One region of the Mesobacillus sp. AQ2 genome, then DNA from elsewhere that is predicted to be linked to it. Evidence: predicted binding sites of a transcription regulator. Region 1 holds the regulator's gene; the other holds the start of a gene.
What was found. The regulator Rex, encoded in region 1, represses fermentation and respiration genes when NADH is low (regulators of the CRP and FNR family bind a similar motif). The targets are predictions, from matches to a motif close to TTGTGAAATATTTCACAA.

Region 1 (4,204 bases):
TGATCGTAATAGCCGATTGAGACATTTGAGCCGTACTGAATATTGCCGGTAATCGAAGGCAGTTTTTCGACGATTGTTTTTAGTAAGGTCGATTTTCCGACGCCGTTTGGCCCAACAAGTGCAGTACTGTCGCCACGCGAAAGGTTAAAAGAGATATTTTCGGATACGGCTTCATTCTGATAGCCGACAGCAAGTGTATTTACCTTCAGGACGTCATTCCCGCTCTGGCGTTCGATCTGGAAGCTGAAGGAAGCTGACTTTTCATCTCCCATCGGCCTGTCCATCCGATCGATTTTCTCGAGTTGTTTCCGGCGGCTCTGGGCCCGTTTCGTTGTCGAGGCCCTGGCAAGGTTCCGCTGGATAAAATCCTGCAGCTTGGAGATTTCATCCTGCTGCTTTTCATATAACTTCAGGTCGCGCTCGTAATTTGCTGCTTTTTGTTCTAAATATAAGCTGTAATTGCCCGGGAACTTCGTCAGCTGGTGACGGGAGATTTCGTATACTTGGTTCACAACCTTATCAAGGAAATAACGGTCGTGTGAAACAATCAGAATCGCACCATCATAGCCCTGTAGATACTGCTCTAGCCAGGAAAGTGTGTCAATGTCCAGATGGTTGGTTGGTTCGTCAAGAATCAAAATATCTGGACGTGTCAATAACAGCTTGGCGAGCGCAAGCCTTGTTTTCTGTCCTCCGCTTAAAGTGGAGATTTTTGTGGAATAATCAAAAGACTGGAAGTTCAGGCCGTGCAGGACCGAGCGGATGTCAGCTTCATACTGATAGCCGCCTTTTTCTTTGAACTGGACCTGCAAAACGTCATAATCCTTCAATACTCTTTCATACTCGGACTCGTTCGACAGGATGCTTGGATCAGACATTTTTTCCTCAAGCCGGCGCAGGTCTTTTTCCATGCTGTGCAGATGATCAAAAACGGCCAGCATTTCATCCCAAATACTTTTCTCGGATTCCAGCCCGGTATTCTGGGCAAGATAGCCGATTGATGTTCCTTTCGGGCGGATGATCTCGCCGCCGTCATGGGATTCATAGCCGGCAATGATTTTCAGGAGGGTTGATTTCCCAGCCCCGTTCCGGCCGACAAGAGCAACACGATCATTGGTCTGTATTTCAAACTTGATATTCGATAAAATAAGATCAGCCGCAAAATATTTTGATAGCTGATTGACTTGTAATAGAATCATTATTTTTCACCTCTAATGCCTTAGGGATAGTGTAACCCAATCCTATGGGCTCGGCAATATGTGCGGCCTGCTACAGGCGGTAAGGCAGAAAAATTTCATCTTCTATATGTGAAGATAGAAACAAAGTTCACACACAAGTTTGTGAAAATAGTGTATTATTTGGTTGAAAGGAGCTTGAAGATGGCAGAATTTACGCATTTTAATGAAGAGGGAAGAGCGAAGATGGTCGATGTCAGTGAAAAACCTGAGACGGTCCGTACGGCAGTCGCCCATTCAAGCATTACCGTTAATGAAGATATATATGTAAGGATTACTGAAAATAAGATGAAAAAAGGTGATGTCCTGGCAGTCGCGCAGGTTGCTGGCATCATGGCAGCCAAGAAGACGTCCGAAATCATTCCGATGTGCCATCCGATTCCATTAACAGGAATTGACCTTTCGTTTGAATGGGAGCAAAATGGAAATGATTATATTTTAAATATCGCTGCAGCAGTTAAAACAAAAGGGAATACAGGGGTAGAAATGGAAGCGTTAACAGCAGCATCTGCATGCGCGCTGACTGTTTATGATATGTGCAAGGCCGTTGACAAAGGCATGGTGATCGGCAAAACCTATCTTGTGGAGAAAACTGGCGGGAAAAACGGCGATTTTAAGAGAGATGAGAAGTTAAAATAGAATACGAACAGGTGGAGGATGGAGAATGACGAATGATGCTATGAAGATTCCGCAGGCAACTGCAAAACGCTTGCCGCTGTATTACCGATTTTTATTGAACTTGCATTCTTCAGGCAAGCAGAGGGTATCGTCCGCGGAACTGAGTGAAGCGGTAAAAGTGGATTCGGCTACGATCAGAAGGGACTTTTCCTATTTCGGGGCTTTGGGTAAAAAGGGTTACGGCTACAATGTGAATTACCTGCTGACTTTTTTCCGAAAGACGCTCGACCAGGATGAACTCACGAAGGTTGCGCTGATCGGTGTTGGTAATTTAGGAACGGCGTTTTTGAATTATAATTTTTCCAAAAACAATAATACAAAAATTCAAATTGCCTTCGATGTCGACCTGGATAAGGTTGGGACGCAGATTGGCGATGTGCCTGTCTATCACATGGATGACCTCGATAAAGTTGTTGTCGAGGAAGGCATCCAGGTGGCGATCCTGACCGTGCCGTCAGCGGTAGCACAGCCGATTACGGACAGACTGGTACAGGCGAATGTGAAGGGGATCCTGAATTTTACGCCCGCGAGGCTGAATGTACCGTCTTCAATCAGGATCCATCATATTGATCTGGCAGTAGAATTGCAATCATTGATTTATTTCTTGAAGCATTATCCGACAGACAGTGATTCTGAAGAATAAAAAATGGCTCCTTCGATGAAGGAGCTATTTTTTATCCATTTGTTTCAGTTTGAAATGGAACAGGATCATTCTGATGCCGGAACCGAAATCGAACGTTGCGAGCAGGACGAGCAAATAACTGAAAAATCCCCAGCCAGTATCGTTGACATTTTGGATGGCGAAATAGGTGAATAAGCTGCCTAACAAGATGTAGACAATGCCTGAAAACATAGGCGATTGCTTCATGACTTAAAATCCCCCAATAAAGCTTTGTATTTTCTCTGCTTCTTTTATCATTCTCTCAATGTCTTCCCTGAATACGGATTGAAGCAGTACAACCATTGTATTCATTGTAACATGGGCGATGATCGGCACGATGATCCGCTTTGTTTTTACATAAAGGAAGGCAAACGTAAAGCCCATCGCAGAGTATAGGATCACATGCTCCGGCTCCATATGGGCCAGTGCGAATATGACGGAACTGATCAAGGCTGCTAAGAAAAAGTTCATTTTCCTGTGCAGACTGCCAAAAATAATCTTCCTGAAGACGATTTCCTCCAAAATCGGACCGATGATCGAGCTGACGAGAATCACAACCGGAAACCTTTCAATCAGTTTGATGATTTCCTGAGTATTCTCCGAGCCCATCTCAATTCCAAGCATGCTTTCGATGCTGCCTGCAATCGACTGCGCGAACAAGGCCAGGAATACCCCGGCGAAAGCCCAGGCAGCCGAACTTGCCGGCGAAGAAACTTCACGCAAATCAGCATTTATGGTTCTTTCCTTCCTTAAAATCAGCAGGATGATCAGGAGAGTCAGTGAAAAGCTGATCACAAGCCAGTATGGAATCGCAAGGGTTTGCATTTCATCAAGGCTTTTTCCCATCGCAGCACCGATGAAAGCAATGATTGGGACCCCGACCAGGCTTGAAAGCTGCATAACAATATAGGCAATAATGACGTACCAGTATTCTTTTTTCAATCGAAAAAACTCCTTAATAATGCAGAAATGTATGTTCTGAAATTTTACGTAATAATATGCTGGCCTGTAAAATAAAATACGGGGATAGCTTTGCTTATCTATACACTCTCTATATTCTACTAGTAAATGATTTGAAAGTTCAAATTGTAGGGCCAGGATGAAAAAGTTGGTTGTTCGAACTTAGTATTCCCTGACTACCAGATACTTGTTAAGGTGAATTAAAAATGATTGGAGGTCCAAATGGTTTATTTGGAAACATCCCGACTGATTTTGCGCGACTGGTTAAGCGCAGATTTAGAGCACTTTTGCAAAATGAATGCAGACCCGGATGTGATGAATTATTTTCCTCGTGTTTTATCCTCGGCAGAAACTGAGAGATTTTATCAGGTGATTCTTGCCGAGTTCAAAGAATACGGCTTTGGGTTATATGCGGTTGAAGAGAAGAGAACAAAAGAGTTCATTGGATTCATAGGGTTTCACAGGGCAACATTCGAATCAGATTTTACCCCGTGCATCGAAATTGGCTGGAGGCTGAAGAAAAATGCCTGGGGCCAAGGTTATGCAACAGAAGGTGCCAGGGCCTGTTTGGAATATGGATTCAAGAACCTGGGCTTTAGCGAGGTCGTCAGTTTTACAGCAGAAATCAATAAACCCTCTGTCAATGTCATGAAAAAAATCGGCATGAAAC
Region 2 (4,204 bases), 220 kb from region 1:
ATAAACCCTTGACCGGCAGCCGAATCGCGGTCACTTAACAGCAGCATGCTTCCTGAACCCCTGCGTTTCCACTCATTGACAACAAGCTCAAACAATTTTGAAAAAATCCCCTGGCGCCGATACTCTGGATCGACCATCCCATTTACTTCCCATGGTCCGCCAAAGCTGCCAATGCCAATATACCCAATCAGTCTCTCCCCATCGAAGTACATGAATTCATTTACTGCCTGAATGCCTTTTTCATTCCCGCCTACGCCCAGTTTATAATCAAGCTCGAGCTTCAAAGCAGTACGGTCATGTTCCATGCATCGCTCCTGGAGTTGGCCGACTATTTCATAATCATCTTCATCAATTCCCTCTTTTAATTTGATCCACGGTTTCCCGATTTTCCTCACAAGCAGCACCCCATCTGTATAAAATCCCCACAATAAAGGATGTAACCATGATAACAAGCGGAACCGCCATACTGCGGTCTACCCCTTCCATGATCCCAGCCACCATGATTCCCAACAGCATAAAACCTGATAGGGTAAAATAGACTAAAGACTGATCCTTCTTCTGTTTGGTCGTATATTTTATTCGCTTAAACACCGGTTCACACCTCTTTCTCCCAAGAAAATTCTAACAAACCATCATGTAAAAATAACATCCAGAATATTTTTTTAAAAAACCAGTCTAAAACAGTGAAAAAAATAAAAACAGCATGCTAAATCTCATATGATTTTTAGCATGCTGTTATTGTTGCCATAAGAATTTATGCCATTTGAACATTAGAGTTTGCACTATCATTAATACGCCATGATCTTGATGCACAACAAATGGTCCGGCTTTAGATGACAGTCCTTGTCCAACAAAGCACCCTCTAAATTAATAATGAAAATGAATACGTATTGTATATTGTCTTCTTACTCACGAGCAGCTTAATTGAAACCAGAGATAAAGATTGTAAATCCAATGTATTAGTGATAGCCTGTACAGACATAGTGTCTTTTCCTATGTAAAGGAGTAAATACACTATGCTTAGTAAGGATGAACACTTACTATTTATAAGAGAACTTGGACGTTTACAGAACGAGTTAAAATACTGTAGCGATGACCAAGTAGGGAATGCTATTCAACAGGACATTCTACTACTCCTAAACGTATTATCTTTGACTGCTAGAAATTAGCAGTTTTTTTAATTCCGTCCATATGTATAAATACACTATCTTACTAAACATTCCTGCTTTGTATGTTCAATATGACTCTTTAGCTTCTGTTTCTAAAATTATGGAGTGACATTAGGATTAGAGATGATGTGGCAAATAAGAGGCTAATCCCTACCCATAGTCACATTCCATCATAAATACCTCGTATACTCCTTCAACAAATAAAAAAATGGCTCCCAGTCATACTGGCAGCCATTTCTATTTAAAAGGGGGATTTTACAAAGGTTAAGCAGCGTTGCGTTCGACGGCTTCTCCGCGTTTGAATACAGTTTTGCGGATGAATGGAACAACCCAGCGGTCCAATCCGTATTTACCGGCGTTGAAGCCAGCAGCCAGGATGATGAACCCGAAGAAGATGTCAGTTGGGTTGTGAGATACGGTTCCGGCAAGGAAGAAGCTGAAGTTCATCACAAGTCCAAAGAACATCGCGGCAGTTGTCAGTGTTCCAAGCAGCAATCCAAGTCCGACAAGGAATTCCCCCAGCGGGACGATTGTATTGAAAATATCAACATTCGGGATCGCGAAGTTTTCAAGGAAGTTCACGTACCAGCCATACACCATATTTCCATCTGGACCTTTAACCGGGTTTGCGACAGCTCCTTTTAAAAAGCCAGTAGCGTCGAATCCAGGGCCTGTTAATTTACCCCAGCCAGCAGTCATCCAGTTGTATCCAAGCCATACCCTAATGACAGTCAATATACCAGCAGCAACATTGTTTTCTCTTAACCATTTAGCAAACATGTTCCTCACTCCAATAAGTTAATTATTATTATTACACTTATAAGATATCAAATTTATCTTGAAAATAGGGTGTTTTGTGAATGAATTCACAATTCCGTTGAAATCTTTTGAACGAATGGTGACAATGGCGTTTTTAGAGGGCAATTTTTAAAAAGGCTGCCTTCTCTTGACTATTGCTGATCATCTTTCTTCCGCAATTCAACCAACTTCCGTACTACAGGAAGAAGCAAAACTTCCTTTCTGCCCCCTGCATATCGCTCCAAAATTTAGACATCATAAAGATGACTAAACCAAACTAGGAGTGATCTGGATGAAAAAATCAATCATCATTGCAGGATGTGCAGTTTTTACAATGGGCCTGGCCGGATGCGGAGCGAATAATAATGCAGCCGAAAACAATCGTGACCAGCAGGTAGAAATCAACCAGGTTAGACGTGGTCCTGTAGCTACCGAGGATAACAGACTTCAGCTTGCTGACCGTACGGAACGCCAAATTGAGCAGATGCCGGAGGTTGATGATGCACGGGTCATCATCTCCGATAACAATGCGTATGTTGGAGTAAGACTGGCGGACAATAACCTCGACAACTATGGAAATGCCCAGGTCAATGATGCACTGGATGGCAATGGAAGGACTTTTGCCAAAAATGGCTGCGTTGACCAGGATGAAAGCTCAGCCGGGAATGATGGCATTATTGACGGGCAGGGCGATGCTGGAAAAGACCGCAGGAATGATGGCAATAATGGTGCCAATATATTGGGCAATGGAAATGACAATGACATGAATGGAACAGTCGGCAATAATGGCGAGGACGTTACTTTATTGGAAAAGCAGATTGAGCAAAGAGTCCGCCAGACTAACAAAGGGATCGACAGAGTTTATGTTTCTGTTGACCGCACCGCTTATAACAGAATGGGAACCTTCGCCGATGATATCCGCACCGACAGAAACAGGGACGGTCTGTTCGAAGATTTCCGCAATTCGATGGACGATCTCTTCAGAAGATAAAATCAAAAGCATAGGATTTGCTTCCTATGCTTTTTTTGCTGCCCATTAAAAACAGGAATTTCTCCCTTTCCTCGCGAAATATATCTTAGATCTATACTAAGGGAGATTAACATGGTAGTTGACACTGAGATAAAAGAGGAGATCTTTGAAGCGGTCACACGCTTGTTTGGAATCGAAATTCAAAGCTGGAATCCAATCCATTTAGGATATAAAAACTTAAAATGGCAGGTCAAAACAACTGCCGGCGATTTATTTGTAAAGCAATATAACAAGCAGCGATATCCGGAGGAAAGGGTTCCCGGCCTGGAAAAAGCACTGCAGATTCAAAACATGTTGTACGAGGAGGGCCTGCCGTGTCCTAAGCTTTTTCCCTATAAAGGGAATTTCGTCTTAAATACGGAGAATGGCGAACGCTTCGTTCTCATGGGTTTTAATAAGGGATTCACCCTCCCTCCAGGCAGCGCTAACTCCTATCAAATGTACAGTCTGGGAAAGGTCATTGGCAGGATGCACGTGCTGCTTGAGAAAAATATAGCCAGGGAACCGCTTCATTGGGATCTTTTATCAAAACCTGAAATGCTGGAAAACTGGAATGAGAGATATGAAGAAGCCATTGCTCTTGATTGCAGCAAAACCCTTCAAAATCTGGAGATACAAAGAAGGATTCTCGCGGAAAACGATACATCCTTATTTACTCAATGTGATAAAGGCTGGGCACATTGGGACTTGTTTGCGGATAATATTTTATTCAGCGAGAATGGGGTTTCTTCAATTCTTGATTTTGACCGGATGAATGTTGTCTATACCGATTTTGATATTTCACGGCCGATCTTGTCATGCTGCGTTGATGAAAATCGAATGAACGTGGATGGCGTTTCGGCATTTGTCAGAGGTTATCGGAAGTACAAGCCCCTGCCTTTTGCACAACTGATAAAATCGATAAAACTAACCTGGTGGAGAGAAGCTGAATGGGTCCGGGTTGAGAAGCCTGGAGACTCCACGCCCCTTAAACGGTTCAGTGAAGAGAATGTGTGGATAGCGGAAAATTGGGATTGCCTGGAGGACTTGTTTTCAGGAATATAAAAATGCTGCCAGGATTTCCCGGCAGCACGATTTATGAATATGGGGGGAGTTAACTCTGGTTATGCTGCGTTTCGGACACCATCTTCACCGCGTTTGAATACTGTTTTGCGGATGAATGGAACAACCCAGCGGTCTAATCCATATTTACCAGCGTTGAAACCAG

Region 2: QNH36_RS02445 (DoxX family membrane protein) is a predicted target of Rex. The motif match lies at 2,024-2,041, and genes of this name have one in related genera.

Annotation. Positions count from the first base shown of each region.
Region 1 is NZ_CP126080.1:256,505-260,708, forward strand. It holds gene QNH36_RS01440 (ABC-F family ATP-binding cassette domain-containing protein) at 1-1,199, opposite strand, end outside; gene moaC (cyclic pyranopterin monophosphate synthase MoaC) at 1,380-1,874, shown strand; gene QNH36_RS01450 (redox-sensing transcriptional repressor Rex) at 1,900-2,556, shown strand; gene QNH36_RS01455 (YdiK family protein) at 2,581-2,781, opposite strand; gene QNH36_RS01460 (CPBP family intramembrane glutamic endopeptidase) at 2,785-3,516, opposite strand; gene QNH36_RS01465 (GNAT family N-acetyltransferase) at 3,757-4,204, shown strand, end outside.
Region 2 is NZ_CP126080.1:481,031-485,234, reverse strand. It holds gene QNH36_RS02455 (GNAT family N-acetyltransferase) at 1-395, opposite strand, end outside; gene QNH36_RS02450 (hypothetical protein) at 349-591, opposite strand; gene QNH36_RS02445 (DoxX family membrane protein) at 1,434-1,949, opposite strand; gene QNH36_RS02440 (YhcN/YlaJ family sporulation lipoprotein) at 2,260-2,958, shown strand; gene QNH36_RS02435 (phosphotransferase) at 3,070-4,041, shown strand; gene QNH36_RS02430 (DoxX family membrane protein) at 4,101-4,204, opposite strand, start outside.